2 regions of the Burkholderia savannae genome follow, and region 2 is predicted to be linked to the other one. Evidence: riboswitches for the same ligand, from Rfam matches in the RefSeq annotation. Region 2 holds a riboswitch; the other holds the start of a gene.
What was found. A riboswitch is a leader RNA that binds a small molecule or an ion and turns the genes downstream of it on or off. The one in region 2 is predicted to bind cobalamin.

Region 1 (14,979 bases), 1.0 Mb from region 2:
CGCCTTCCACCCCGTGCGGATCATCGAGCGCGCGGCCGAGCATCTGCATGCCGCCGCAGACGCCGATCACCTTGCCGCCGTAGCGCAAATGGCGCTTGATCCGCGCGTCCCAGCCCGCGTCGCGCAGCCATGCGAGATCGGCGAGCACGTTCTTCGAGCCGGGCAGGATCAGCAGATCGGCGTCGGGCACGGGCCCGCTCTTCCAGTACGTAAAATCAACGCGCGGATGCACGCGCAGCGCGTCGAAATCGGTGTGGTTGCTGATCCGCGGCAACGCGGGCACGACCACCCGCAGCACGCCCGCGTCGCGCCGCGACGCCGACGTGTGCGCGCTCGCGGGCAGCATGTCTTCCGCGTCAAGCGTGAGCCCGTGCAGGTACGGCAGCACGCCGAGCACGGGCTTGCCCGTCTGCGCTTCGAGCCAGCGCAGCCCCGGCTCGAGCAGCGCGGGATCGCCGCGAAAGCGGTTGATCACGAAGCCGCGCACGCGCGCGCGCTCGCTGTCCGACAGGCACGCGAGCGTGCCGACGAGATGCGCGAACACGCCGCCGCGATCGATGTCGGCGACGAGCACGACCGGACAGTCGACCGCCTCGGCAAACCCCATGTTCGCGATGTCGCCTTCGCGCAGATTGATCTCGGCGGGGCTGCCCGCCCCTTCGACGATCACCGCGTCGTACGCGGCGCGCAGCCGGCCGTACGATTCGAGCACCGCCCGCATCGCGACCGGCTTGTAGTCGTGATAGGCGCGCGCGTTCAGATTCGCGCGCGCCTTGCCGTGGACGATCACCTGCGCGCCGCGGTCGCCCGTCGGCTTCAGCAGCACGGGGTTCAGATCGGTATGCGCGTCGATGCCCGCCGCGAGCGCCTGCAGCGCCTGCGCGCGGCCGATCTCGCCGCCGTCCGCCGTCACCGCGCTGTTGAGCGCCATGTTCTGCGGCTTGAACGGCGCGACGCGCACGCCCGCGCGGCGCGCAAGCCGGCAGAGCCCGGCGACGAGCGTGCTCTTGCCCGCGTCGGACGTCGTGCCCTGAATCATCAGCGCGCCGCGCGGACGGGCGGCGTTGGCGTTGGCGTTGGCGTTGGCGTTGGCGTTGGCGTTGGCGTTGGCGTTGGCGTTGGCGTTGGCGTTGGCGTTGGCGTTGGCGTTGGCGTTGGCGGTCATCGTAAGCGAGGCGCGCGACGAATGGCGAAGGCCGCATTATCGCGCGGCCCGTTACAATCACGCGATGACTCCGCGCGATCTCACCTTCGTTCTCGGCGGCGCGCGCTCGGGCAAGAGCGCGCACGCCGAACGGCTCGCCGCCGCCGGCGGCCGGCCCGTCACGTATATCGCCACCGCCCGCGTCGCCGACGACGAATTCGCCGAGCGCGTCGCGCATCATCGCGCGCGCCGGCCGGCCGACTGGACGCTCGTGGAAGCGCCCGTCGAGCTCGCGCGCGCGATCGCGCAGCTCGACGACCCGCGCGCCTGCGTGCTCGTCGATTGCCTCACGCTCTGGCTCACGAACCTGCTCTGCCCCGCCGACGGCCCGGGCGTCGACGACGCGCTGTGCGACGCGCGCGTCGCCGAGCTCGAAGCGGCGCTGCGCGCGAGCCGCGCGCAGATGATCGTCGTCAGCAACGAGATCGGCTTCGGCGTCGTGCCGCTCGGCGCGCAAACGCGCCGCTTCGTCGATACGCTCGGCCGCGTCAATCAGCGCGTCGCGGCGCTCGCGACACGCGTCACGCTGTGCGTGGCCGGCCTGCCCGTCACGATCAAGCACGAGGGCGAATCGCGATGCTGATGCTGTCGCTGCCCGCCGTCGCCATCCTCGCGGTCGCCGGCTGCATCGTCGACAAGCTCGTCGGCGAGCCGCGCACCGCGCATCCGCTCGTCGCATTCGGGCGGCTCGCCGCGCAGCTCGAGCGCGCACTCAATACCGGGCGACGCGGCCGGCTCGCCGGCCTCGCCGCGTGGCTCGCCGCCGTCGCGCCGCCCGTCGCGCTCGCCGCATGGCTCGTCGCGGCGCTGCCGTGGCCGCTCGCCGCCGCGCTGCACGTCGCGCTGCTGTGGTTCGCGCTCGGCGCGCGCAGCCTCGCCGAGCACATCGCGCCGATCGCCGCCGCGCTGCTGCGCCGCGATCTTCCGGCCGCGCGCACGCTGACCTCGCGCATCGTGTCGCGCGACACGAGCGCCGCCGACGAAGCCGCGCTCGCGCGCGCGGCGGTCGAATCGGCGCTCGAGAACGGCAACGACGCGATCTTCGGCGCGCTCTTCTGGTTCGTGATCGCGGGCGGCCCCGGCGCGCTGCTGTTCCGGCTCGCGAACACGCTCGACGCGATGTGGGGCTACCGGACGCCGCGCTTCGCGCGCTTCGGCTGGGCGGCCGCGCGCATCGACGACGCGCTCAACTGGGCGCCCGCGCGCCTCACCGCCGCGAGCTACGCGCTGCTCGGCGACACCGCGAACGCGTGGCGCTGCTGGCGCGCGCAGGCGCGCCACTGGGACAGCCCGAACGCCGGCCCCGTGATGGCGGCGGGCGCAGGCAGCCTGAACGTCGTGATCGGCGGCCCCGCCGTCTATCACGGCGCGCTCGAGGATCGCCCGGTGCTCGGCGCGGGCGAGCCCGCGGCGCCCGTGCACGTCGCGGCCGCGCTGTCGCTCGTCGCGCGCACGATGATTCTCTGGCTCGCGCTGCTGATCGCGGGCGCGGCGCTCACCATTGCAACGCACCATGGCTGACGCACCGGCGATCACGCACGGCGGCAACCTGCACGAAGCCGCGCTCCGCTACGGCATCCCGCGCGACGCGTGGCTCGATCTTTCGACGGGCATCAATCCGCACGGCTATCCGGTGCCGCCCGTGCCCGCCGACGCATGGCGCCGGCTGCCCGAGGACGACGGCGTGCTCGCCGCGCACGCGGCGCGCCACTACGGCGCGCCGAGCGCCGCGCACGTGCTGCCCGTCGCGGGGAGCCAGGCGGCGATCCGCGCGCTGCCCGCGCTGTTCGAGCGCGGCACGGTCGGCGTCGCGCCGCTCGCATACAGCGAGTACGCGCCCGCGTTCGCGCGTCACGGCCACGCGGGCGCGCCGCTCGACTGCGGCAGCGACGCGCTGCCCGCGGCGCTCACCTACGCGATCGTCGCGAATCCGAACAATCCGACCGCCGAGCGCATCGATCGCGCGCGGCTGCTGCGGTGGCACGCACAGCTCGTCGCGCGCGGCGGCGCCCTCGTCGTCGACGAGGCGTTCGCGGACGCCGACGCGCACGCGGGCGCGTCGCTCGCCGCGCATACGCATCGCGACGGCCTCGTCGTGCTGCGCTCGGTCGGCAAGTTCTTCGGTCTCGCGGGCGTGCGCGCGGGCTTCGCGCTCGCCGCGCCCGCGCTGCTGGAGCGGCTGCGCGACGCGCTCGGCGCGTGGACCGTCAGCGGCCCGGCGCGCCACGCAGTGCTCGCCGCATTCGCGGACGACGCATGGCAGCGCGCGACGCGCGAGCGGCTCGCTCACGACGGCGCGCGCCTCGCCGCGCTGCTGCGCGCGAACGGCTTCGTCGCGCACGCGACGCCGCTGTTCAGCTGGACCGCCGATCCGCGCGCGCATGCGCTGCACGAGGCGCTCGCCGCGCGCGGCATCTGGACGCGCTACTTCGCACACGCGCCGAGCGTGCGGATCGGGCTGCCCGCTCTCGAGAACGAATGGCGGCGGCTCGAACACGCGCTCGCCGATTGCGTGCCGGCGCTGCCGGCCACGTTGACGAACGCCGCCGGAGCGGCGCAATAAATCGATGCCCAAGCTCGCCCCTGTCCTTCGTATCGCCGTCGCGTGCGCGAGCGCGCTCTGCGTCACCGCCGCGCACGCGAGAATCGCCGTCACCGACGACGCCGGCCACACGATCACGCTCGCCGCGCCCGCGCAACGAGTCGTCAGCCTCGCGCCGCACGTGACCGAGCTCATCTATGCGGCGGGCGGCGGCGCGAAGCTCGTCGGCGCGGTGTCGTACAGCGACTACCCGCCCGCCGCGAAGGCGCTTCCGCGCGTCGGCTCGAACAAGGCGCTCGATCTCGAACGGATCGCGGCGCTCAAGCCGGATCTGATCGTCGTCTGGCGCCACGGCAACGCCGAGCGCGAGACCGAGCGGCTGCGCGCGCTCGGCATCCCGCTCTACTTCAGCGAGCCGCGGCACCTCGACGACGTCGCGACGTCGCTCGACAAGCTGGGCGCGCTGCTCGGCACGCGCGAGCGCGCGGCGGCGGCGGCCGACGCGTACCGGCAGCGGATCGCGCAACTGCGCGCGCGTTACGCGAACCGGCCGCCCGTTACGGTGTTCTTCCAGGCGTGGGACAAGCCGCTCATCACGCTGAACGGCGACCACATCGTCAGCGACGTGATCGCGCTGTGCGGCGGACGCAACGTGTTCGCGCAACTGAAGCCGGTCGCGCCGTCCGTCACCGAAGAAGCGGTGCTCGCCGCGAATCCGGAAGCGATCGTGACGACGGCGGCCGGCGCGACCGCGACGCGCGACGCGCTGCCCGATTTCTCGCGCTGGCGCGCGTGGCCGAAGCTCGCCGCGGTCGCGCGGGGCAATCTGTTCGCGATCGACGGCGATCTGCTGACGCGACCCGCGCCGCGCATCGCGCAAGGGGCCGAAGCGCTGTGCCGGGATCTCGACGTCGCGCGCGCGCGGCGGCCGAGGCCGTGACGCGGCGCGATCCACACTGCGTCGCCCGGATACGAGCGCGCGCGCAACTCGTTGCGCACGCAAGCATGCAGGCCGGACCGTAACGGCGGCCGCGATCCGCCTGCGCACGCGCGCGACGTCGTTCGTCGACGCCTGAACGCAGCAATGCGCCGCACGACGCCGATCGCGTCCGATCGCGGCGCTGCCATGGCGCAGCGCCGTTTGTACTGAATCTTCTTCGCCGTGTTCGCGATTTCGTGGGCGGCATTCCTGATGAGCAGCGACGTCTGCCGGCAATTCAGCAAGCGCATGCCGCCTTCTCTCCATGACTGGAACGCAGGCGCATCGTGGCCGCGTCGAATCCGCCAATCCGAACCGATGCGCTCGCCGTCGCCCCGGCAAGCGTCGAGCGCCTCATTGGCCCACTGCGAACACGAAGCGCGGCGCGCGCTCACGCACGCTTCACTCGTCCCAATGCACGAGCCGCCAGCCGCCCGCGTGGCCGACGCGTCGCAGCCACACGACGCCGCCCACCGCGATCGGCCGCGCGAGCATCGCTTCGAGCGGGGCATCGAGCGCGTGCGACGCCAGCGTGCGCATCACGCCCGCATGCGTGACGGCCCAGCTCGCGCGCGCCGCATCGGCGAGCGTCGCCAGCGCCGGCCGCACGCGCGCGACGAACTGCGCGGCGCTCTCCCCGCCGTGCTCGCGCGCATGCATCAGATCCGCGCTCCATCGATCGAGCGCGTCGCGCCCGATCGCATCCCAGCGCTTCAGCTCCCACGCGCCGAAATCGATCTCGCGCAGCCGCACGTCGCATTCGAGCGGCGCGCCGGCCTCTCGCGCGAGCACGCGCGCGACGTCGGCGCAGCGCGCGAGCGGGCTCGACCACACGTTGCCCGCCGCGCCCGCGCCGAGCACGCGGAGCCGGCGCAGCACGTCGGCCGCGCCCGTCGCCGCGTCGGCCGCGAGCGGCACGTCGCTGCTGCCGTAGCAAACGCCCGCTTCGACGGCGACAGCCGGATGGCGAATCAGGACGAGATCCATCCGAGCATCACCAGATAGATCGCGAGCTCGAACACCTGCTGCGCGAAGCCGAGACAATCGCCGGTGTAGCCGCCGATGCGCCTGTCGAGATAACGCGCGATGCACGCGCGCAACGCGAGCGTCACCGCGAGCGCGAGCGCGCCCGCGCGCCAGTCGGGCCAGAACAGCCACGGCAGACCGAGCGCGGCCGCGAACATCAACGCGCTCGCGCGCATCCGATGGGCGACCGGCTGCGCCTTGCCTTCGGCGCGCGCGTAGTCGAGCGTGACGAGCAGGCTCGCGGCGAGCGTGCGGCTCGCCGCATGCGCGGCGATCATCGTCCACGCGGCGCGCGCGGGCGGCATCGCGGCGAGCGCCTGCCATTTCAGCGCGAGCGCGATCACGAGCGCCGCCGCGCCGAACGTGCCGATCCGCGAATCGCGCATGATCCGCAGCACGTCGTCGCGCGTGTAGCCGCCGCCGAACGCGTCGCAACTGTCGGCGAGGCCGTCCTCGTGCAGCGCGCCCGTCGCGACGAGCGTCGCCGCGATCGACAGGAGCGCAGCGACGCCCGTCGGCCACACGCGCGACGCGGCGAGATGCACGGCCGCCGCGAGCGCGCCGACGCACACGCCGACGAGCGGAAAGTAACGCGCCGCGTGCGCGAGATCGACGGCCGCGCCGCTGATCGCGCGCGGCACCGGCACGCGCGTGAAATACCCGAGCGCGACGACGAAGTAGCGCAGTTCGGCGAGCGGATTCATCGCGCGTCACGCATCGCGGTTCGCGACGCCCGCCGACTCGAAGCTCGCCATCTCGTTGACGAACGCCGCCGCCGCGCGCACGAGCGGCAGCGCGAGCGCGGCGCCCGTGCCCTCGCCGAGACGCAGATCGAGCGCGAGCAGCGGCTCGCCGCCGAAATGCTCGAGCATGCGCCGATGCCCCGCTTCGTTCGACACGTGCGAGAACACGCAGTATTCGCGCACCGCGGGCGCGAGCGCGTCGGCGACGAGGAGCGCGGAGGTCGCGATGAAGCCGTCGACGAGAATCGCCATTCGCGCGCGCGCCGCCTCGATGAACGCACCCGCCATCATCGCGATCTCGAAGCCGCCGAACGTCGCGAGCACGTCGAGCGGCTCGATCGCGTCCGCGTGCCGCGCGAGCGCGCGCCCGAGCACCGCGCGCTTGTGCGCGAGCCCCGCGTCGTCGAGCCCCGTGCCGCGGCCGACGCACGCGTCGATCGGCACGTTCAGCAGGCGGCTCATCACGCACGCGGCCGCCGACGTGTTCGCGATCCCCATCTCGCCGAAGCCGATCACGTTGGTGCCGAGCGCCGCGTGATGCCGCACGCGCGCGGCGCCCGCGGCGAGCGCGGCGAGCGCTTCGTCGCGCGACATCGCGCGCTCGTGCGCGAAGTTGCGCGTGCCGCGCGCGATCGCCGCGCCGACCAGTTGCGGCGATTCGGGCAGCGGCGACGCAACGCCCGCGTCGACGATCTCGAGCGCGAGGCCCGCGACGCCCGAAAACGCGTTGATCGCGGCGCCCCCCGCCACGAAGTTCGCGACCATCTGCGCGGTCACCGCCTGCGGATACGGGCTCACGCCTTCGGCCGCGATCCCGTGGTCGCCCGCGAACACGATCATGACGGGACGCGCGACGCTCGGCGCGGCGGTGCGCTGGATCAGGCCGAGCTGCAGCGCGAGCGCTTCGAGGCGGCCGAGACTGCCGGGCGGCTTCGTCTTGTGATCGATCGTGCGCGTGAGCGTCGCGCGCAGCGCGGCGTCGTCGAGCGGGGCGATGTGCGGCAGGGAGTAGGTGGAGGTCATCGGTTCGCCTCGTGGGTGGAATGGGTCGCGCGATGCGCGTCGGTCAGATGATGCGGCCGGGCGCGCCGGGCCATGCGGGCACGAGCGCCTCGTGGCCGTCGCGCTCGATCAGCACGAGCGGATAGCCGAACGCGCGGCTCGCGAGCTCGGGCGTCAGCACGTCGCGCACCGGGCCCGCGTGCGCGGCGCCGTTGCCGTCGAGCAGCAGCGCGTGCGTCGCGAAGCGGCGCGCGAGATTCAGGTCGTGGCACGAGAAGATCGCCGTGCGTTCGCCCGCGCGCAGCCAGTCGGCGAGCGCGACGAGACAGTCGATCTGATGATGCAGGTCCAGGTGCGCGAGCGGTTCGTCGAGCAGCAGCAGCGGCGCGTCCTGGCACAGCGCGGCCGCGAGCGCGACGCGCTGCCGCTCGCCGCCCGACAGCGACAGCACGTCGCGCGCGGCGAACGATTCGAGCCCGAGCCGCGCGAGCGCCGCGTGCGCGGCCGCGCGATCGTCGGGGCGCTCCCAGCCCCAGCCTGTCAGATGCGGAAAGCGGCCAAGCAGCACAGTGTCGAACACGCTCGCGCTGAACGCGTCGTAAAGCGTCTGCGCCATCACCGCGCGCCGCCGCGCGAGCGCTTCGGGCCGCCAGTCGGCGAGCGGCACGCCGTCCGCCTCGACATGGCCCGCCGCGGGCTTCGCGAGCCCCGCGAGCGTCGTGATCAGCGTCGTCTTGCCCGCGCCGTTCGGCCCGGCGACGCACCACAGCTCGCCCGGATAGAACGTATGCGTGAAGTCGTCGAGCAGCGTGCGCGCGCCCGCCTTCAGCACGACGCGCAGCGTGCCGTAGCGGGCCGAGCGCGACGTCGGCGCGCGGTGCGTCGTCATCGCGCAGCCCTCCGCAGCAGCATCCACAGGAACAGCGGCACGCCGATCAGCGCGGTCATCACGCCGACCGGCAATTGCGCGGGCGCGATCGCCGTGCGCGCGAGCAGGTCCGCGGCCATCACGCCCGCGCCGCCCGCGAGCATCGAGGCGGGCAGCAGCATCCGCTGATCGTTGCCGAACGCGAGCCGCAGCGCGTGCGGCACGACGAGCCCGACGAAGCCGATCGTGCCCGCCGTCGTGACGGCCGCGGCCGCCGCGAGCGACGCGATCAGATAGATGCGCAAACGCAGCCGCGCGACCGGCACGCCGAGCGCGGCCGCCGCCGTGTCGCCGCGCAGCAGCACGTTCAATTGCGGCGCGACCGGCAACGCGACGAACGCGGCGAGCGCGAGCGCCGCCAGCGCGAACCACGGCGACGCCGCGCCGCTCAGGTCGCCCGACAGCCAGAACAGGATGCCGCGCAAGCGCTCTTCGGGCGCGATCGCGAGCATCAGCGTGATGAGCGCGAACCAGCCCGCCGAGATCACGACGCCCGTGAGCAAGAGGCGCGGCGATGCGTCGCGCGGCTCGCCGCGCCACAGCTCGCGGCGTGCGAGCCCGAGCACGAACGCGATCGACGCGAGCGCGCCCGCGAACGACGCCGCGTCGACGATCCACCATGCGCCGCCCGCGATCATCGCGACGAGCGCGAACGCGGCCGCGCCGCCCGACACGCCGAGCACGTAAGGCTCGGCGAGCGGATTGCGCAGCAGCACCTGCAGCAATGCGCCCGCGAGCGCGAGGAGCGCGCCGCAGCCGAAGCCCGCGAGCGCGCGCGGCAGCCGCAGCGTGCGGACGATGTCGGCCGCGAGCGGATCGGCGCTCGCGCGATGAGCGAGCGCCGCGAACGCGTCAAGCGGCGTCACCGGCACGCTGCCGAGCGTGAGCGACGCGACGAACGCCGCGCATGCGACGAGCGCGAGCGCGGCCCAGATCGCGGCCGCGCGCGCGGCGTGCATGCCGGCGCCGCGCGCGTCGGCTCTCATGCCGCCTCCCGCGCGCGAAGGCGCGAGCGGCGCGCGCGGCACCGACTGCGCCGAAGCCGCGGCCGGCCGTCAGCGCTGCTGCCAGCCGAGCGTGACATAGGCGCCGCGCCGCGGCGTGTTGTATGCATATGCAAGCTCGTAGTCCTTGTCGAACAGATTGTCGATGCGCGCGCTCACGTACCACGACTTCGTGATGTCGTAGCGCGCGGACAGATTGACGATGCCGTATCCGCCCAGACGATTGCCGTAATCGTCGCGCGGGCCGCTCACGAGCCACTCGCCGCCGACGCGCCAGCCGCCGAGCGAGCGATTCGCCGACACCGACGCGAAGCGCCGCGCGCGCCGGTTCAGATCCTGGCCGGCGGTTTCATCGACCGGGTTCTGCAGCGTCGCCGCAACGCGCACGTCGGTCTTGCCGACATGCCCCTGCCACGATCCTTCGACACCCTGCACTTTCGCGCGGCCGACGTTCTGCGCCACATAGTACGGGCCGCTCGCGCCGGGGCGATAGTCGATGAGATTCGTGTAGCGCGTCTGGAACGCGGTCACGCGCACGACGCCCGCCGCATCCGACGCATACTGCACGGCCGCCTCGACCGAATGGCTGCGCTCGGGCCGGATCGACGGATTGCCCGCGTTCGGATAGTACAGATCGTTGAAGCTCGGTGCGCGAAACGCGCTCGAATAGCTCGCGGACACCTTCCAGCGCTCGGTGACGTCGAGCCCGTAGCCGAGATAGTAGCTGTTCGCGCCGCCGAAATCGGAGTATTGATCGCGGCGCACGTTCGCCTGGAACTGGCTGTCGCCGATGCGGCCGGTATAGCCGAGCCAGCCGGAATTCACGTGGCGCTCGGGCGCGGCGAACACGTTCGATTCGAACGACTGGTCGAGCCGTTCGTAGCCCGCCTGAAGCTTGTGGCCGCGCGCGATCGCGAAATCGTTCTGCCACGTGTACTGGCGGTTGTCGGTATTGAAGTGGTCGGTGTATGCGCCGTTGAGCGCGGACTGGCTGCGGTCCTTGCCGCTCGACACGTTCACGCGCGTCGTCCACCAGTCGGCGAGCTTGCCGTTCGCGAACGCGGACACCTGCTGGACACGGCTGTACAGATCATTCAGATCGGTCGGCGCGCCGTATGCGTCGTCGAAGCTCGCCTTGCCGTTCGCCTGGAAGTACGTGACGCCGGCGTCCCACCTGTCGTCGAACCGGTGCCGCAGCGACGCGGACGCGCTTTCGTTCAGATAGCCGTTCGCGTTCGGATTGGCCTGCGGCTTGAGCGCGGGATCGAGCGACGAGAAGCCGTCCGTCTTGAAGCGCGCGAGCGACACGCTGAACGTCGTCCGGCCGTCCGCATCGAGCCGGCCCGATGCGCCCGCGCTTTGCGTCTGCGTGTGATAGCTGCCGTAGCCCGCCGAGAAATCGAAGCGCGGCGGATGATCGCCGCCCGTCTTCGTGAACACCTGCACGACGCCGCCGATCGCGCCGGACCCATACAGCGACGACACGTTGCCGTTCACCACTTCGACGCGATCGATCTGGTCGAGCGGCAGCTGGCTGATCTGCGCCTGCCCGAGGCTCGCCGAATCGACGCGCACGCCGTCGACGAGCACGAGCGACTGTGTCGGCTGCGCGCCGCGCAGGAAAAGGCTCGCGCTCGCGCCCGGCCCGCCGTTGCGCACGATCTGCGCGCCGGGCGCGAGCGCGAGCAGGCCGGGCAGATCGGTCGCGCCGCTGTCGGCGATGTCCTGCGCATCGAAGAGCGTCGTCTGCGGGATCGCGTCGGCAAGCTTCTGCGGCGCGCGCTGCGCGGTGACGACGATCGGCGCGAGCTGCGCGCCGGGCGTCGAACGCGAAGGCGCTGTCGCTGTCGCTGTCGCTGTCGCTGTCGCTGTCGATGTCGACGTCGACGTCGACGTCGATGTCGATGTCGATGTCGATGTCGATGTCGACGCCGATGCCGATGCCGATGCCGATGCCGATGTCGCTGACGTTGCCGACGCCGACGCCGGTTCGGATGCGAAAGGCGGCGGAGCCGCGGACGACAAGGAGTCCGCTGGAATCGCAGACGATGAAGAAGAAACGGAAGAATCAGCTGAAGCAGGCTGAGCAGCCGCGGCGCCTTGCGCGAGCGCGACGCACGGCAGTCCGGACAGAGCGGCGAGCGCTGCGCGGACGAAACGGGTACGCATGAACGACATCCTGTTGAGCCACAGCGGGGCCCGCTTCCCCGCAGGCCCTGCATCACGGAGACGGGCGCGCCCGTCTCCCCGCCGCGGCCGGTATCCGGGCTCGCGACGTCACCGCCTCGCCTTCCCGCGCGAAACGCGCAGTGGCACCACGCCGGCGGCCGGCCGAGCCGGCCGTGCCGACGCATCGAGAGTGCGGCTTGCATCGGATTCGATGCGATCGCTTACCGTTGCGGGGGCAGCGCAGGTTGGCTCGGTCCCGGCGGACGTCGCGCCCTGCTTCCCGTTTAACCGCGCGCGAAGCGCGCGAGCACCGAGGCGGCGCCAGTTTAGGAGCGCGCGCGCCGCAGCGTCAAGAAAGCGCGACGACGCAGCGCAAGAAACGTCGCGCCGTGTGTCGTCGACACGATCGACATCAACGAACGACGAAGAGATTTCGCGGCGAGAAGCAGGGGTGTTACGTCTAGAAACGTTACAGATATCGGAAAGTCGCTTATTCCGCGCTAAAATGCTGGGTCTTTAGAGGACGCAGCACATGCTCAACGAACTCGAAACCCTATCTCAAAACATCGGCCGTCTGATCGCGCTGAATCAACGCCATCAAGCGGAACGGCTCGCGCTCGAGGAGCAGGTCGCGCAATTGCGCACGCAGGCGCAAACGCTGCGCTCGGAACTCGAGCAATTGCGCGACGAGCGCAACGCGCTCGCAGCGGAGCGCGACACGCTGTCGGCGAAGATCGACGACGCGCAAGTGAAGCTCAACGCGATTCTCGAAAAATTGCCGCGCACGAAAAGCGTGCCGGATGCGGAAAACCAGCTCGACCTGCTCGCGCCGCAGGCAAGCGATGAAGCCGAAGGCACGGCGAGCCACGGAGAACAGGCATGAGCACCAAGCAGATCGAAGTGTCGATTCTCGGCCAGGCGTATCGCCTCGCCTGCTCGCCCGAAACCGAAGCGGCGCTCGTCGAGGCGGTCGCGCGCGTCGATGCGGAAATGTCGAAGATCCGCGCGAACAGCTCGGTGCGCGGCACCGATCGCATCGCCGTGATGGCCGCGCTGTCGCTCGCATCGGAGCTGCTGAGGCTGCAACAGAGCGTGCGTCACGGAGAAGCGTTCCCTGCGGAAGAAATCCGGCGTACAATGCATCAAATGAATGAACAACTCGGTGCAGTGCTCGCACAGCACGAGGTGCAGTAAAATGCTTCACCAGGTTCGGCCACTGCTTGATCTATCGCGTTCAAGCCGCTGAATTCAAAGGTGATTCGAACAGTTAAGTCAGCTTCCCTGCCTGGTTCGCCAAGGTCATATATTCCTTGAACCAATGCCATGTGCACGGTTGCGGAAATTTGTAGCACGGGCGCGCGCGTCACTCTGTCTGATGTACCCGAAGTGCTGCTAACTGCGACCAATTCTGAACCTCAGGTTCAGGATGCCGGCCTAGCGGCCAAGGCGGGGGCCTATTCGACGGCATCGGGCAAAGCCCGATGCCGTTTCCTTTTGTGCAGCCTTTTCATTGCGTCGAGTCGTTGCGATCCATGCGCTACTGGCTGATGAAATCCGAACCGGACGAGGCGAGCATCGACGACCTCGCCGCCGCCGCCGACCAAACCTTGCCGTGGACCGGCGTGCGCAACTATCAGGCGCGCAACTTCATGCGCGACACGATGCGGATCGGCGACGGCGTGCTGTTCTACCACTCGAGCTGCCCCGAGCCCGGCATCGCGGGGCTCGCGGAAGTCACGTCGACGCCCTACCCCGATCCGACGCAATTCGATTCGCAAAGTCCGTACCACGATCCGAAGTCGACTCAGGAATCCCCGCGCTGGGTGCTCGTCGACGTGCGCTTCGTCAAGAAGACGCCGCTCGTTTCCCTCGGCGCATTGCGCGAGCACGAGGAACTCGCCGACATGCGCGTGCTCGCGAAGGGCAACCGGCTGTCGATCACGCCCGTCACGCCCGAAGAATGGCGCTTCATCACGAAGCGCCTGATGAAGTGACGCGGCGGCCACGTCAAACATTGTCAGACCCGGCGCGCGAAGCCGCGCCGGCCGGAACCTCGGCCCGCTTTCGACAGCCTAACGGGCGCTCGACAGATGCAGTGCCGCATCCGCCGGGCGTTTCGAAAGAAGCGCGGCGTCCGTCCGCGCCCCGCACGCCGCATGTCGCGTGCGCGCTTACGCTCAAGGAGTCAACAATGACGAAAAAATCCGCTCTAGCCGTTGCCGTCACGCTCGCGGCGGCGCTGCCGATCGCCTTCGCGCTCGCCCCGTCCGCGGCGCGCGCGCAAAGCATGGGCCAGATGCAGCCGCCCGCGGGCGTGCTGTCGCTGTCCGCGCAGGCGAGCACCGATGTTCCGCAGGACGTCGTCGACATCACGCTGTTCTACGAACAACAGGCGAAAGATCCGGGCACGCTGACCGCCGAGCTGAACAAGCGCGCGGACGCGGCGCTCGCGCAGGCGCGCGGCGTATCGGGCGTCACCGCGCGCACGGGCGAATTCTCGGTGTCGCCGAGCATCGACCGTGACGGCAAGATCTCCGCGTGGCGCGGCCGCACCGAGGTCGTGCTCGAGTCGCACGACTTCGCGGCCGCGTCGAAGCTCGCGGGCCAGTTGAGCCCGATGATGCAGGTGGCCAACGTCGCGTTCTCGCTGTCGCCCGAAGCGCAGCGCGCGGCCGAGCAAAAGCTCACGTCGGAAGCGATCAAGGCGTTCCGCACGCGCGCCGAGGAAGCGACGCGCGCGTTCGGCTACAGCAACTATTCGATCCGTGAAGTGAACGTCGGCAGCGGCCGCAACGTGCAGCCGTATCCGCGGATGTTCGCGATGGCCGCGCCCGCGATGGACAGCGCGAAGGCGAGCGCGCCGATCGCCGTCGAAGGCGGCAAGACGACCGTGACCGTCAACGTGAACGGTTCGGTGCAGATGAAGTGAAATGAAGCGGCGCGGGCGGCAATGTGGCGCGCCGCCCGCCGTCGACGAAACGCCGGCTTCTCGCCGGCGTTTTTTATTGCGCTTCGTGCATGTCGGAACTTGCGATCGCATGTCGCAGGTTGTTCGATTGCTCGCGATCACGAGCGCTGGCCGCACGTTGCGCGCGTGAAAGGCAGGCCCGGCGTTCCGCGTATCGGCACGGTGCGCATCGTACGCCGCGCGTCATGTGCCGTATGCCGTGCGTCGTGCGTCGTGCGCCGTGCGCCGTGCGCCGTGCGCCGTGCGCCGTGCGCCGCAATCAGCGTACGCGCAAGCGCGGCCCGCCGCCCACGCCGTTCGCGCCGGGCCGGCGGCCGCGCGATCGCACGCAGCCGCGCGGCGCCGCTCGATCAGGCCGTCTTCGCGACGCCCCCGCGCCGATACGCCCAGACCATCATCAGCACGCCCGCGATG
Region 2 (14,979 bases):
GCGCGGAGATCACCGCGGCGACCGGCACGCCAAACGCCTGCGCGAGATCGGCGCTCGACGGCGTGCCGTCGAAGAGCCCCATCACGCCTTCGATCAGGATCACGTCCGCGTCGGCCGCCGCGCGCGCGAGCAGCGTGCGGCAGCCGCGCTCGCCGACCATCCCGAGATCGAGCGAATAGACGCTCGCGCCGCTCGCGCGCGCGAGCAGCATCGGATCGAGAAAATCCGGGCCGGTCTTGAACACGCGCACGCGCCGCCCGAGCCGCCGGTGATGGCGCGCGAGCGCCGCCGTCACCGACGTCTTGCCCTGGCCGGACGCGGCGGCGCTCACGAAGAGCGCGGGGCAGGCGGGCATCGCGTCAGAACTCCACGCCGCGCTGCGCCTTCACGCCTTGCTCCTTGTACGGATGCTTGACGAGCCGCATCTCGGTGACGAGATCGGCCGCGTCGACGAGCGCGTCGGGCGCGTGCCGGCCCGTCACGACGACGTGCAGCGTCGGCGCGCGCGCGGCGAGCGTCGCGAGCACTTCGTCGAGCGGCAGGTATTCGTACTTGAGCACCGTGTTCAGCTCGTCGAGGATCACCATCCGGTAGTCGCCGCTTTCGATCATCCGGCGCGCCTCGTCCCAGCCGCGGCGCGCGGTCGCGATGTCGGCGTCGCGGTTCTGCGTGTTCCACGTGTAGCCGTCGCCCATCGTGACGAAATCACACTGCGCGTTCGCGCCGAGAAAATCGCGCTCGGACGTATGCAGCGCGCCCTTGATGAACTGCACGACGCCGATCCGCATCCCGTGGCCGAGCATGCGCACGGCCATCCCGAACGCGGCCGTGCTCTTGCCCTTGCCGTTGCCCGTGTGGACGATCAAGAGGCCTTTCTCGGCGGTCGCGGCCGCCTGCTTTTTCTCGTGGCCCGCGCGGCGGCGCTCGGCCATGCGTTGATGCGATTCGGAATCGGTTTTCATCGACTGGAGTCCTGTGAGTCGTGTCGTTCGTGGATCGGAAGAGGGCGCGCGTTACAGCGGGCCGGCGAGCGCCGCCGTCACGCCGTCGAGCGCGAGCTTGCGCACGACGAGCGCGCCGTTCGGCGCGGCGAGGAGCGCGCATGGCTCGCAGACGCCGTCGACGCCGAAGCGCGCGCGCGCGGCGAGCGACGGCGCGGCGCCGGCCGCGCGCCGCGCGTCGCGGGCGAAACGCGCGAGCTGCGCGGCGATCTCGTCGCGCGAAAACGCGGCGAGCGGCCAGCCGTTGCGCGCGCAGCATTCGACGAGGCCCGGCTCGCGCGCCTTCGCGTCGAGCGTGGCGACCACGCCGACGTCGGCGAGCGACGCATCCGGCAGTTGCGCGAGCGCGGCGCGAATCGCGGCCTCGATCGCATCGGCGGGCCGTCCCGCGCGGCAGCCGATGCCGAGCGCGACGCGCATCATCGGGCGGTGCGCGAGCGAGTCGCGCTCGCGCGGGTTCCGGCGGCTTGGAGCGAATGGAGTCATGCGGCCTCGGCCATCGACGGCCGGCTCGCGAGCCGGCGCGTCATGCTGCGTGGGTTGCGCGCCCGGTTCCGTCCCCCGCGGAACCGGGCGTTCGGCGAGCGCGGCTCGCCCCTTGCGTCGGCCGGTATCCGGGCTGGCCGCTTGCCATTCCGCCGCCTTCCCGTCCGTGGCGAGGACAGTGGCGCGATGGCGGAATGCGCGAACGCGGCGGGCGCGTCGCAGGCGGCGTACCGTTGCGGGGACAGCACAGGCTGCGCGGGCTCGCCGCTTCCTGTTTCCCGTTTGACTGAGCGCGCGGGTCGCGCGCTCGAGCACCGAACGCGCGCATACGATAGCACAGCGCCGAACACGCGAGGGCACGCCGCCGAAGGCGCGCGGCGGGCGGGCAGCGGGCGTCGGCGCTCGCGGCCGGCGAGGGCCGACGGCTCCGCCCGGATCGCGCCGGGCGGGCGGCGCGGGCAGCGCGGCATGCGCAGGCGGCCGACCGGGCCGACCGCGCGGGGCGGCGCGAGCCGGCCGTCGGCGCGGCGTCCGGCTTGCGCGCGCGAGCGCCGTCTGCGCCCGCTCGCGCGCCGGGCAGCCGTGACACGCCGCATCCGGCGCGCGGTGTCGGCTGATCCGGCGCGGCTCCGATCGACGCGCCGCTTCGGCCGCGGCGCGGCGATCGACGCCGCTCGCGCGCCGGCCCGCCATCGGTCGTGACGTGTTCCAGCCGCCGTGCTGCGCGACACCCGCCGCGCCCGCGTCGTCCTTCCGCGCCTTTTGTCCGCCTTGACGCACCGCGCCCGCGCGCCTACACTCGCTCGCGTTTCGGTGCTCGCGTGCGGGTTCTTGTCGCACGCAGTCAAACGGGAAGCAGGGAGCGTCGCCGCGTCGCGGCTCGCCAACCTGCGCTGCCCCCGCAACGGTAAGCGAAGGCATCGCGCGAGCGATGCGGCGCCCGCTTCTCCGCATGCCCGCCGGCATGCGCGGCCAACCACTGGACGCATCGCGTCCGGGAAGGTGAAGCGGCGTTTTCGTCAGCCCGGATACCGGCCGAGACACGGGGCCCGTTCGCCGTTCGAGCGCATCCGCCGCCGCGACGGCGAGCGGCCCCAGGGTTCAGCGCCGCGGGGATGCGGCGCGTCGTCCACGGCTTCATCGCGTCGCTCGACGCCGCCTTGCCTGGCTCATCCCCGTCCGGTGCCGCGTGCTTCGGCCCGCGCCGCGCGAGTCGCATCTGCGCGAGCGGCCGGCGCGCACGTTGCATATGCGCATGTCGCAAACGCGCGCGTTGCAAATGCGCAGCGGCGCGCAGTGCGCGCGGACGGACGACGAACCGGGCGCGGCGGCACGCGCATCGCGCGCGATGTCGCGCGTGTTGGCATTCGTCTTGTTTGTCGACCGGTTCGCAAAGGGAGCGCCATGCTCAAATCGTTTCTCCGTCTCTTCAACGACAGCCCCGCCGAGCTCCGCAGCAAGATCGTCGGCATCTACGCGCTGCTGATCGCGTTCAACGTCGGCGCGTGGATCTGGGCGTTCGCCGCGTTCCACGGCCAGCCGGTGCTGCTCGGCACGGCGCTCCTCGCCTATACGTTCGGGCTGCGCCATGCGGTCGACGCCGACCACATCGCCGCGATCGACAACGTCACGCGCAAGCTGATGCACGAGAAAAAGAATCCGCTCGGCGCGGGGCTCTTCTTCTCGCTCGGCCACTCGACGGTCGTGATCCTGATGACGGTCGCCGTCGCCTTGACGGCCGCGACGCTCGCCGAGCGCTTCGAAGGGATGAAGGCGTGGGGCGGCGTGATCGGCACGAGCGTGTCGGCGTTTTTCCTGCTCGTGCTCGCGTTCGCGAACCTGCTGATCCTGATCTCCGTGCACCGGACGTTCCGCGCGGTGCGGCGCGGCGAGCCGCTCGTCGAGCAGGATCTCGACCTGCTGCTCAACCGGCGCGGCTTCTTCGCGCGGATCTTCCGGCCGCTGTTCGCGATCGTGTCGCGCAGCTGGCACCTGTATCCGATCGGCTTCCTGTTCGGCCTGGGCTTCGACACAGCGACCGAGATCGCGCTGTTCGGCATCTCGGCCACGCAGGCGCACGGCGGGCTGTCGTTCTGGTCCGTGATGGCGCTGCCCGTTCTCTTCACCGCGGGCATGACGCTCGTCGACACGACGGACGGCATCATGATGATGGGCGCGTACCGCTGGGCGTTCGTGCGGCCGATCCGCAAGATCTACTACAACATGACGATCACGTTCGTGTCGGTGCTCGTGGCGGTCGTGATCGGCGGCATCGAGGCGCTCGCCCTCGTCGGCGACAAGCTCGCGCTCAAGGGCGGCCTCTGGGACTTCGTCGCGATGGCGGCCGAGCACTTCGGCGTGCTCGGCTATTTCGTGATCGGACTGTTCGTCGCGAGCTGGGCCGTCTCGGCGCTCATCTACCGGATCAGGCGCTACGACGACATCGACGTGACGATCTCCGCATGAGCCGCGCGTTCGCGGCCGCCTTGACATCGAACCGATTCGAACCGATACCGACCAACGGAACCACCATGCAAATGCGCAAAATTCCCGTGACGATCGTCACGGGCTTTCTCGGCAGCGGCAAGACGACGCTCTTGCGCCACATCCTCCAGAACGCGGGCGGCCGCCGCATCGTCGTGATCGTCAACGAGTTCGGCGAGCTCGGCATCGACGGCGAGATCCTGAAGGGCTGCGGCTTCGGCTGCGACGAAGCGGGCCGCGCAGCCGACGGCCAGCTCTACGAGCTCGCGAACGGGTGCCTCTGCTGCACCGTGCAGGAAGAGTTCTATCCGGTGATGGAAAAGCTCGTCGAGCGCCGAGCCGGCATCGACCACGTGCTGATCGAGACGTCCGGCCTCGCGCTGCCGAAGCCGCTCGTGCAGGCGTTCAACTGGCCGTCGATCAAGAACAGCTTCACCGTCGACGCGGTGCTGACCGTGGTCGACGCGCCCGCCGCGGCGCTCGGCCAGTTCGCCGAGAACCCGGTCGCCGTCGACGCGCAGCGCCGCGCGGACCCGAACCTCGATCACGAATCGCCGCTGCACGAGCTGTTCGCCGATCAGCTGTCGTCGGCCGATCTCGTGATCGTCAACAAGACCGATCTGCTCGACGACGGCGCGCTCGCGTCGGTCGAGACGACGATCCGCGACGAGATTGCGCCGCAGGTGAAGATCGTGCGCGCGCAGCGCGGCGAGCTCGATCTCGCGACGCTGCTCGGCCTGAACGCCGCGTCCGAGGAGACGATTCACCTGCGCCACGATCACCACGGCTCGGCCGACGATCCCGATCATCACCACGACGAGTTCGATTCGGTCGTCGTCGAGGCGCGCGTGAGCTCGCGCGAGGCCGCGCTCGCGGCGCTCGCGGCGCTCGTCGAGGCGCACACGATCTACCGCGTGAAGGGCTTCGCCGCGCTGCCGGGCGCGCCGATGCGGCTCGTCGTGCAGGGCGTCGGCCGGCGCTTCGACAGCTATTTCGACCGCCGCTGGCGCGACGGCGAAGCCGACCTGAGCCGCTTCGTGCTGATCGGCGAGGACCTCGACGCGGCCGCGCTGCAGCGCGCGTTCGACGCGGCGCTCGCGGCCCGCGCGCAGGCCGCGTGATGCCGCGCGGCGCGGAGTAGAGCGATGCATTTGTTGCGCACGACGCCGGGCGGCTTTGTCGACGATACGCAGGGCGTCGTCCGGATCGACCAGCGTCCGGCCGACATCGTGATCCTGAGCTCGGCCGACACGACGCTGTCGCTGCTCGCGAGCGTCGTGCCGACGCTCGGCGACGGCTTTCCGAGCGTGCGCCTCGCGAACGTGACGTTCCTGAGGCAGCCCGCGTCGGTCGATTTCTACGTCGACGACGTGCTGCGTCACGCGCGCGCCGTCGTGATCGACCACCTCGGCGGCGAGACGTACTGGCCGTACGGGATCGAGCAGGCCGTCGCGCTCGCGGCGCGCGCCGGGCAGCAGCTCGCGATGTTCTCGGGCGACCTGCAGGAAGATCCGAACCTGATCGCGAAGAGCACGGTCGCGCCCGAGCTGTGCCGGCTGTGGTGGCGCTATCTGCGCGAGGGCGGGCCCGCGAACGCCCGCGCGCTGCTGCGCAGCATCGCGCACCACGCGCTCGGCGTCGGCGACGAGCCCGAGCCGCCGCGCCCGCTGCCCGCCGCCGCGCTCTATCATCCGGCGCTCGCGAGCCCGAGCCTCGACGACTGGCGCGCGCGCTGGCGCGAGCATGCGCGCGTGGTCGCGATCCTGTTCTACAAGGCGCACTGGCAGGCCGCGAACACCGCGGTGTTCGACGCGCTTGCCGCCGCGCTCGAGCGAGAAGGGCTCAACCCTTTGCCGATCGCGGTGACGTCGCTCAAGGACGCGATGAGCCGCGCGGTCGTCGAGAAGCTGTGCGCGGACGCGAACGTGTCGCTCGTGCTGAACACGACCGCGTTCGCGGCGGGCGCGCTCGGCGCCGACGAGCCGGAGGTGCTCGCGGGCGACGCGCCCGTGCTGCAGGTGATCCTGTCGGGCGGCAATCGCGACGCATGGCTCGCCGATCCGCACGGCCTGAACGCGCGCGACATCGCGATGCACGTCGCGCTGCCGGAAGTCGACGGGCGGATCGTCACGCGCGCGGTGAGCTTCAAGGGGCTCGCGTACCGCTGCCCGCACACCGAGGTCGACGTCGTGCGCTATCAGCCGGACGACGAGCGGATCGCGTTCGTCGCCGAGCTGAGCCGCCGCTGGTGCCGGCTGCGCACGCTCGAGAACGCGGACAAGCGCGTCGCGCTCGTGCTCGCGAACTATCCGGCGAGCGAAGGGCGGATCGGCAACGGCGTCGGGCTCGATACGCCGGCGTCCGCGCTCGCGGTGCTCGCGATGCTGCGCGACCAAGACTATCGGATCGGCGAGCTCCCCGAAGACGGCGACGCGCTGCTCGCGCGGATCACCGAAGGCGTGACGAACGATCCGTCGACGCGCGCGCTGCGCCCGGCGTTCCAGAGCTACCCGCTCGACGATTACCTGCGCCGCTTCGCGCAATTGCCCCAAGCGGCGCGCGACGCGCTGAACGAGCGCTGGGGCCCGCCCGAAGCGGACCCGACGCTGCGGCAGCGGCGCTTCCCGATTTCCGGCTGGCGCGCGGGCCACGTGTTCGTCGGCGTGCAGCCGTCGCGCTCGCGCGGCGACGACGATTACGCGAACTACCACGACGCCGATCTCGTGCCGCCGCACGCGTATCTCGCGTTCTATTTCTGGCTGCGCGACGCGTTTCGCATCGACGCGCTCGTCCACGTCGGCAAGCACGGCAATCTCGAATGGCTGCCGGGCAAGAGCGTCGCGCTGTCGCCCGCGTGCTGGCCGGACCTGATCCTCGGGCCGATGCCGCACCTGTATCCGTTCATCGTCAACGATCCGGGCGAGGGCAGCCAGGCGAAGCGGCGCGCGCAGGCGGTGATCGTCGACCATCTGATGCCGCCGCTCACGCGCGCGGAAAACTACGGGCCGCTGCAGGATCTCGAGCGGCAGGTCGACGAATACTACGATGCGCTGATGGTCGACGCGCGCCGCGCGAAGGTGCTGCGCGAGACGATCCTCGAGACGATCGTCGAGCACAAGCTGCACGAGGAGCTGAGCATCGCGCCGCCCAGCGGGCGCGATGCCGAGGATGCGCTGCTCACGCGCGTCGACGCGTGGCTTTGCGAGCTGAAGGAGGCGCAGATCCGCGACGGGCTGCACACGTTCGGCAGCTCGCCGCGCGGCCGCCAGCGGCGCGATACGCTCGTCGCGCTCGCGCGCTTTCCGTCGGGCGACGGGCGCGGCGAGCACGCGGGGCTGATCGGCGCGCTCGCGCGCGATCTCGCGCTCGGCGAGCACTTCGATCCGCTCGCGTCCGACTGGGCCGCGCCGTGGACGGGGCCGCGGCCCGACGCGTTGCGTGCGGTGAGCGGCGAGCCGTGGCGTCACGCGGGCGACACGCGAGAGCGGCTCGAAGGGCTGGCGCGCCGGCTGATCGAGCGGATATGCGGGGAGGGCGGCGACGCGCCGGATTCCGCGCGCGGATCGACCGGCGCGCGCGACGACGGCAGCCATGCCGACGCGTGCGGCGGCGACGCGCCCGATCGCGCGCGTGGCCGGCACGGTGCGCGCGACGACGGCGAATACGCGGCCGACGCGTGCGTGGCGAATTCGCGCGACGTGCGCGGCGCGGAGCGCGATCCGAATGGCGCGGCGCGTTCGGCAACGCTTCGCGGCGCGCCCGCGAACGGCCGCGCGCCGCACGGCCGCCCGACGGAGCGCGGCATCCGCGCGGCGGACCGGCAGACGGCGGATCGCGCGTCGGCCGCCCACGCGGCGCAACCCACGCAGGCGAAGGACGGCGACGCGCCGACAGGCGTCGAGCCGCGCGCCGGGGGGCGGCCGGCCGCCCACGCCGCGCATGACGATTCCGCGGCAAGCCCCGCGTTCCCGAACGCCGCGCCGCGATCGAACGCAACGGACTTCGCCGATCCCGCATACGTCGCCGCGCACTGGCCGCACACGCACGCGGTGCTCGAGCGGATCGCGCGCGACGTGCTGCCGCGCCTCGACGCATGCGGCGACGAAGAGCTGCGCCAGTTGCGGCGCGGCCTCGAAGGCCGCTTCGTGCCGCCGGGGCCGAGCGGCTCGCCGTCGCGCGGGCGGCCGGACGTGCTGCCGACGGGCCGCAACTTCTATTCGGTCGACACGCGCGCGGTGCCGACGCAGGCCGCATGGACGATCGGCCTCAAATCCGCACAGCAGCTGATCGAGCGCCATCTGCAGGAACACGGCGACTACCCGCGCGCGGTCGGCCTGTCGGTGTGGGGCACGGCGACGATGCGCACGGGCGGCGACGACGTCGCGCAAGCGCTCGCGCTCCTCGGCGTGAGGCCGAAGTGGGCGCACGGCAGCCATCGCGTGACCGATTTCGAGATCCTGCCGATCGAGATCTTCGACCGGCCGCGGATCGACGTGACGCTGCGCGTGTCGGGCTTTTTTCGCGATGCGTTCGCGAACGTCATGCACCTGTTCGACGCGGCCGTGCAGGCGGTCGCCGAGCTCGACGAGCCCGAGCATCTGAACCCGGTTCGCGCGCGCGTGCGGCGCGAGACCGACGCGCTCGTCGCGCGCGGCGTGCCCGCCGACGAAGCGCGCCGGCGCGCGGGCTGGCGCGTGTTCGGCGCGCGGCCGGGCGGCTACGGCGCGGGGCTGCAGGCGCTGATCGACGGCCGCCGCTGGCAGACCGATGCCGATCTCGCGCACGCGTACCGCACCTGGGGCGGCTACGCGTATGCGCAGAACAGCGCGGGCGAGGCCGCGCACGACGCGTTCGGCGCGCGCCTCGCGACGATCGACGCCGTCGTGCAGAACCAGGACAGCCGCGAGCACGACATCCTCGATTCGAACGATTACTATCAGTTCCACGGCGGGATGGCGGCCGCTGTGCGCCACGCGTCGGGGCGGCAGCCGAGCCTCTATCACGGCGACCACAGCAATCCGGCCGCGCCGCGCATGAACACGCTGCGCGAGGAGATCGCGCGCGTGATCCGCTCGCGGGTCGTCAATCCGAAGTGGATCGACGGCGTGAAGCGGCACGGCTACAAGGGCGCGGCGGAGATCGCGGCGACCGTCGACTACCTGTACGGCTATGACGCGACCGCGCGCGTGATCGCCGATCATCAATACGCGCTCGTCGCCGACGCGTACCTGCACGACCCCGACACGCGCGCGTTCCTCGAGCGGCACAATCCGCACGCGCTGCACGGGATCTGCGAGCGCCTCGTCGAGGCGATGCAGCGCGGCCTGTGGCAAGCGCCGGGTGTGCACCGCGACGCGATCGAAGGCTATCTGCTCGACAGCGAGCAGCGGCTCGAAGGGGCGCGGCGATGAGCACCCGGGCGATTGCAGGCGGGCGCGCCGCGTGCGGCGCGACGGCAATGAACAAGGCGGCGCGATCGGCGCACGGCGCGCGCGCACCGGATGCGGCGAACGGCGCGACGGCGGCGCACGCACCCGCGCACGCGCCGCAAACCGCCCGGTCGATCCGAACCTCGCGCACGATGCGCGCCATGCAACCGTCACCATCACGGGAAGCCACGTGAACGACACGAACCCATCGCACGCGGCGGCCGCCGCATCCGACGAGCGCGCGCTGCCCGCCGCGTATCCGTTTTCCGCGCTGATCGGCGAGGAGGCGCTGCAGCAGGCGCTGCTGCTCGTCGCCGTCGATCCGGGCCTGGGCGGCGTGCTCGTCAGCGGCCCGCGCGGCACCGCGAAATCGACCGCCGCGCGCGCGCTCGCCGAGCTGCTGCCCGAAGGGCGCTTCGTCACGCTGCCGCTGTCGGCCACCGACGAGCAGGTGACGGGCTCGCTCGACCTCGCGAGCGTGCTCGCCGACAACGCGGTGCGCTTCTCGCCCGGCCTCATCGCGCGCGCGCATCTCGGCGTGCTGTACGTCGACGAGATCAACCTGCTGCCGGACGCGCTCGTCGACGCGCTGCTCGACGCCGCCGCGAGCGGCGTCAACACGGTGGAGCGCGACGGCATCTCGCACAGCCATGCGGCGCGCTTCGCGCTCGTCGGCACGATGAATCCGGAGGAGGGCGAGCTGCGGCCGCAACTGCTCGACCGCTTCGGGCTGATGGTCGAGCTCGCGAACTGCTACGACGCGGCGACGCGGCAACGGATCGTCAAGACACGGCTCGCGTTCGACCTCGATCCGGACGCATTCCGCGCGCAACACCGCGACGCGCAAGCCGCGCTCGTCGCACGGATTCGCAGCGCACGCGCCGCGCTGCCGGCGCTCGCGTTCGGCGACGACGCGCACGCGCGCGTCGCCGAACGTTGCATCGACGCGGCCGTCGACGGCCTGCGCGGCGACCTCGTAATGTTGCGCGCGGCGCGGGCGCTGGCGGCGCTCGAAGGCGCGACGATCGTCGAGGCGGCGCATGTCGAGCGCGTCGCGGCCGACGTGCTGCGGCATCGGCGCACGCGGCCGGAGGATGAAGCGGGCGCGCGGGCCGGGCGGCGCGAATCCGCGCGCGCCGGCGAAACCGACCGCGCGAGCGATTCGGCGCGGCTCGACGCGCCGCCGCGCGACGCCGCGGCTGACGCTCACGCAGACGACATGCGGCGTGCAAGCGGCGCCGGTTCGCCGCGCGAGCGATCGCCCGCCGCAACCGGCACCGCGCGGCACGCAGCCGGCAATCGCGATGCGGCACGCGAAAGCGGCCGCCCCCCGCAAACTGACGACGGCGACTGGGGCTACCTGCCGCCCGAGCCGGCGGGCATGACGCCAGTCAAGGGCGTGATCCCGTTGTCGCCAAAAAAACGCTGAGCCATCGGACGGATGCCGCCGCTGCCGTCGCGAACGCGCCGGGCAGCGGACTTCGATGGCTCGAACGAGGCATGCGCACGGACGACGCGCGGGGCCGCCCCGGCGCGCGCATCGCGTGGCGCGCGACACTCGCCGCGACGCGCGGCGCTGCGCTGCGCGCCGATCATCTGCGCTACCGGCCGCAGACGGGGGCGCCCGGCGCGCTCCACTGCTTCGTGCTCGACTGCTCGGCGTCGATGCTGACGGCCGAGCGGCTCGCGCGCGCGAAGGGGCTCGTCGTCGCGCTGTTCGATTGTCTGGCGCGCGAGCGCGCCGACGCGGCGCTCGTCTGCTTCGGCGGCGGCTCGGCCGACGTGCGCTTCGGGCCCGCCGTGCCGCGCTGGTGGAACGAGCGCTGGCTCGCCCCCGTCGGCGGCGGCGGCGGCACGCCGCTCGCGCAAGGCATCGACGCCGCGGCGCGGCTGCTCGCGCGCGCGGCGCGCCGGCGCCCGCAACAGCGGCGCTGGGTATGGCTGCTGTCGGACGGGCGCACGGCCGAAGCGCCCGCGCGGCCGGCGCTCGCCGAGCGGATCGTCGTCGTCGACTTCGACGACGCGGCCGTGCGGCTCGGCCGCTGCGAGCGGCTCGCGCATGCATGGGGCGCGACGCTCGCCACGCCCGATGAGCTCGCGCGCGGGATCGCTTGACGCTCGGGCGATCGCGGTGCCGGCGCACGCCGCGGCCGCGCCGGCCGTCCATACCGCGCGCGGCAGTCGATTGCCGCGGCGATATGCGATCATCGATGCGCTTTTCCCCATCCATCCCATCTCGCGGAGCCTCAGCATGCTCGACGACCAGCCGACGATCGAAATCGAAACCGGCCCCAACCCCGCGTTCGCGGTGATCCTGATGCACGGCCTCGGCGCCGACGCGAACGATTTCGTGCCGCTCGTCCCCGAGCTGCGGATCGCGAACGGCCCGGCCGTGCGCTTCGTGTTCCCGAACGCGCCCGAGATCGCGGTCACCGCGAACAACGGCTATGTGATGCGCGCGTGGTACGACATCCTGTCGTTCGAGGGCGTGAACCGGCAGGTCGACGAAGCGGGAATCGACGCATCGTGCGCGACCGTGCGCGATCTGATCGACGAGCAGAACCGGCGCGGCATTCCGACATCGCGGATCTTCGTCGCGGGCTTCTCGCAGGGCGGCGCGATGACCTACACGGCGGGGCTCACGCATCGGGACGCGCTCGCGGGCCTGATCGTGCTGTCCGGCTACGTTCCGTCGCCGCGCTTCATCGACGAGCGGCTCGCCGACGCAAATCGCGCGACGCCGATCTTCGCCGCGCACGGCACCGACGACGACATCCTGCCGATCGCGCTCGGCGAGGCCGCGCGCGATTTTGCGCGCGGGAAGGGCGCGAGCGTCGACTGGCACGCGTATCCGATGCCGCATTCGGTGTGCATCGAAGAGATCGACGCGTTGCGCCAATGGCTGCATGCGCGGATCGCGGCGCTGCACGCGGCGTAATCGCTCCCTTTGCGCTGCGAAGCACGTGCGGCAGCAAGCGGCATGACGCGGCCGTCCACGTCATGTACCCGTCGCCGACGTGTTGCGCGGCGGGGCATGTCGCCGCGCGACGCATCCGATCGGCGGCCGGCGCCTGCAAGGTCGGGCTCGGGCGAATCGCGGAGCGTCCGGCGCAACTGCAAGATCGCGGCAGCAAGATCGCGAGTAAGCCGCCGGAGCTCGCACAACCGGGCGCATCGATGACATCCGCCGCGCCGCGCTCGCGCGAGACGTTCGAGCTCGAGCGCGCGTCAGGCGCGCTTGCGGCCGCCGTTGGCGCGAAGCCGCGGCCCGTCCGGGCGACGCCGTGACCGCGCCGATCGAACGGGCAGGCGCGCCACGAACACCGCGAGCGCCATGAGCACCACGAGCGCCACGAACGCCACGAACGCCACGAACGTCACGGATGCGAATAGAAGCTGTCGCGCTGCGCGCTGCGGGCGCGGCGGTGCGTCCGGTGGTGCTTCTTGCGGTGCACGGAATGCCGATGCGGCTTGGCCTGATGCGTGCGCGCCTGAGCGGGTGCCGAGGCAGGCTGGGACGTGACGCCCGTCGGCGTCGTGCCGCCTTCGTCGAAGTGGTAGGTCTGTGTTTGGGCATGCGCGGCGGGTAGCGCGAAGCAGAAGGCGGCGACGCACGGCAGGTAGCGTTTCATGGCGACTCCGGAAAAAAGCGACGTGCCCAGCATACTGCAGCCGCGCGGCATCGTTCCATCGTCCGATCGTCATATTCGCGTCGCGCGCCCGCGCGTGTTGGCGATGCCGGAACGATGCCCGGCGACGTTTTGACGGACAGCGTCGGTCGCATGCCACGTGACACAAAGGTTCGCGCACAAGGATATGACGTCGTCGGCGAGAACGTCGTCAGCGAGAATCTGTTGCGGCAACGTGAACGCAGCGAATCGCGCCGCGAGCGCGACAAACCGGTCGCCCCCGCGCGTATCCGGCGGCAGAGCCGCCGTACGCCACGTGCTTCGCACCGCCGCCGCGTTCCCGAATTCCCGCATTCCGGGCGCCGAACGAGCCGAGCATCCTGCCCGGCGACGCGCATCGCCGGCCAGGCGGGAGCGGCCCGCACGAGCGCCGATCCCGCGCGGCGGCCGGCTAGCGCGCGTCGCCGCGCGGCCCGGCCGCCGCCGTCAGGCCTTCGCCCACGGTCCGCCCGCGGTCGGCACGTCGCCCTGCGTCCACCATTTCGCGCAGTACTTCGCACCCTGATACATCACGCACGCGCCGCCCGGATACGCGGTCGTCGCGGACCACGCGGGCGAGTTGCCGCCGACCGGCTTCCACACCGACGACTGCCCCGGAATGTCGCCCTGCGTCCACCATTGCGCCTGATAGGTCGTGCCCTGATACGTGACCGTCGCGCCCGCCGTGTAGACCTGCGTCGGCGACCACGGCGCGCCCGGCTGCGGCTTGCCGCCGCCATCCGAGCCGCCGCCGTAGTTCGGGTCCTGCGTGACGCCCGAGCCCCAGTGCGCGCCCAGTTGCTTGAAGATCGACGAGAACGCGTACGGCTGCTGCGCGACGCCCGAGCAGATCGGCGATGCATACTGCGAGCCGCCGTCGCACGGCTTGTCGCGCGTGATCGACCAGATGCCGACGAAGCCGTAGCTGTTGTTCGCGACCGCCGTCTGCACGCTCTGCGCGTTCGCGAGCGTGAAGGTCTCGCCCTGCACGTCGTTCACGCCGATCATCGGCGTCACGCCGACGAGCTGCTTGAGTTGCGCGTCGGTCTGCGGCTGGCCGACCGATTTGTACGCGGTGTCGAGCTGCGAATAGAGGCCCTGCGCGGCGCTGATCGCGGCCGCGCCCATGTCGATGCCGGAGGGGCCGTAGTCCATCGTCATGATGTTCACCGCATCGAGCGCCACCTTGTTCGCGAGCGCCGCGTTCAGCACGTTCAGGCCGTCCTGGACGAGCCCCGTCGGCATCGCCGGCAGCGTGAGCGTCACGTGCAGCGGCTTGCCTTTCGCCGCGTAGTCGGCCTGCAATTGCGCGACCGCCTGGAAGTTGCGCGCGACGGCCGCCGAATCCTGCTGCGACGCGCCTTCGATGTCGAAGTCGACATGCGTGAGGCTATACGTGTCGATCACGGTCTGATACGCGCTCTTCAGCGCGGCCACGCTCGAGCAGGCCTGCATCAGCGGCAGGCCGGCCGCGCCGCCGAACGACACCGCGACGTCGCCGCCCTTGGCGCGATAGTTCGACACCGACGTCGCGATCGTGTTGAGCAGGTCGCCCGTCGCGCCGTTGCCGATCGACTGCACGCCGCCCCACGACGGCGCGCACTGGTTGCCGCCCGATACGACGAAGGCGAGCATGAATTGCTGGATGCCTTGCTGCACGCCGATCTGATCGACGAGCGGCGTCGGATAAAGCGTCACGTCGACGTACGGCGCGTAAGCGCTCGCCGCGTGCGACGCGCCCGCGGCCGCGAGAAGACAGCCCGCCGCGATCGCGCGCGGGACGATGCGTGACGACATGCTGAAGTTCATTGTTCTCTCCATGTTGATGGGTGGATATGCTGGCCTGCATATCGCCGTCGCGCCGCCGCGCTCGATGGGCGGTCGGCGTTTCGGCTCGCACATCATGGAGGA

Region 1: another riboswitch for cobalamin. It lies ahead of WS78_RS14625 (TonB-dependent receptor domain-containing protein); the one in region 2 lies ahead of WS78_RS09750 (cobalamin biosynthesis protein).

What each region holds. Positions count from the first base shown of each region.
Region 1 covers NZ_CP013417.1:2,957,357-2,972,335, forward strand. Annotated here, with positions in the region: gene WS78_RS14570 (cobyric acid synthase) at 1-1,165, opposite strand, end outside; gene cobU (bifunctional adenosylcobinamide kinase/adenosylcobinamide-phosphate guanylyltransferase) at 1,230-1,787, shown strand; gene cbiB (adenosylcobinamide-phosphate synthase CbiB) at 1,781-2,725, shown strand; gene cobD (threonine-phosphate decarboxylase CobD) at 2,718-3,767, shown strand; gene WS78_RS14590 (cobalamin-binding protein) at 3,772-4,686, shown strand; gene cobC (alpha-ribazole phosphatase) at 5,128-5,712, opposite strand; gene WS78_RS14600 (adenosylcobinamide-GDP ribazoletransferase) at 5,697-6,455, opposite strand; gene cobT (nicotinate-nucleotide--dimethylbenzimidazole phosphoribosyltransferase) at 6,462-7,517, opposite strand; gene WS78_RS14610 (ABC transporter ATP-binding protein) at 7,561-8,385, opposite strand; gene WS78_RS14615 (FecCD family ABC transporter permease) at 8,382-9,383, opposite strand; gene WS78_RS14625 (TonB-dependent receptor domain-containing protein) at 9,480-11,597, opposite strand; cobalamin riboswitch at 11,666-11,927, opposite strand; gene WS78_RS14630 (hypothetical protein) at 12,130-12,480, shown strand; gene WS78_RS14635 (cell division protein ZapA) at 12,477-12,791, shown strand; RNA gene ssrS (6S RNA) at 12,873-13,054, shown strand; gene WS78_RS14645 (EVE domain-containing protein) at 13,130-13,591, shown strand; gene WS78_RS14650 (SIMPL domain-containing protein) at 13,789-14,526, shown strand; gene lgt (prolipoprotein diacylglyceryl transferase) at 14,916-14,979, opposite strand, start outside.
Region 2 covers NZ_CP013417.1:1,959,544-1,974,522, reverse strand. Annotated here, with positions in the region: gene WS78_RS09760 (cobyrinate a,c-diamide synthase) at 1-355, opposite strand, end outside; gene cobO (cob(I)yrinic acid a,c-diamide adenosyltransferase) at 360-962, opposite strand; gene WS78_RS09750 (cobalamin biosynthesis protein) at 1,014-1,424, opposite strand; cobalamin riboswitch at 1,590-1,822, opposite strand; cobalamin riboswitch at 2,282-2,541, shown strand; gene WS78_RS09745 (HoxN/HupN/NixA family nickel/cobalt transporter) at 2,892-3,953, shown strand; gene cobW (cobalamin biosynthesis protein CobW) at 4,019-5,092, shown strand; gene cobN (cobaltochelatase subunit CobN) at 5,117-9,382, shown strand; gene WS78_RS09730 (ATP-binding protein) at 9,591-10,829, shown strand; gene WS78_RS09725 (vWA domain-containing protein) at 10,901-11,515, shown strand; gene WS78_RS09720 (alpha/beta hydrolase) at 11,652-12,338, shown strand; gene WS78_RS09710 (hypothetical protein) at 12,778-13,032, opposite strand; gene WS78_RS09700 (chitinase) at 13,516-14,877, opposite strand; gene WS78_RS37015 (hypothetical protein) at 14,864-14,979, shown strand, end outside.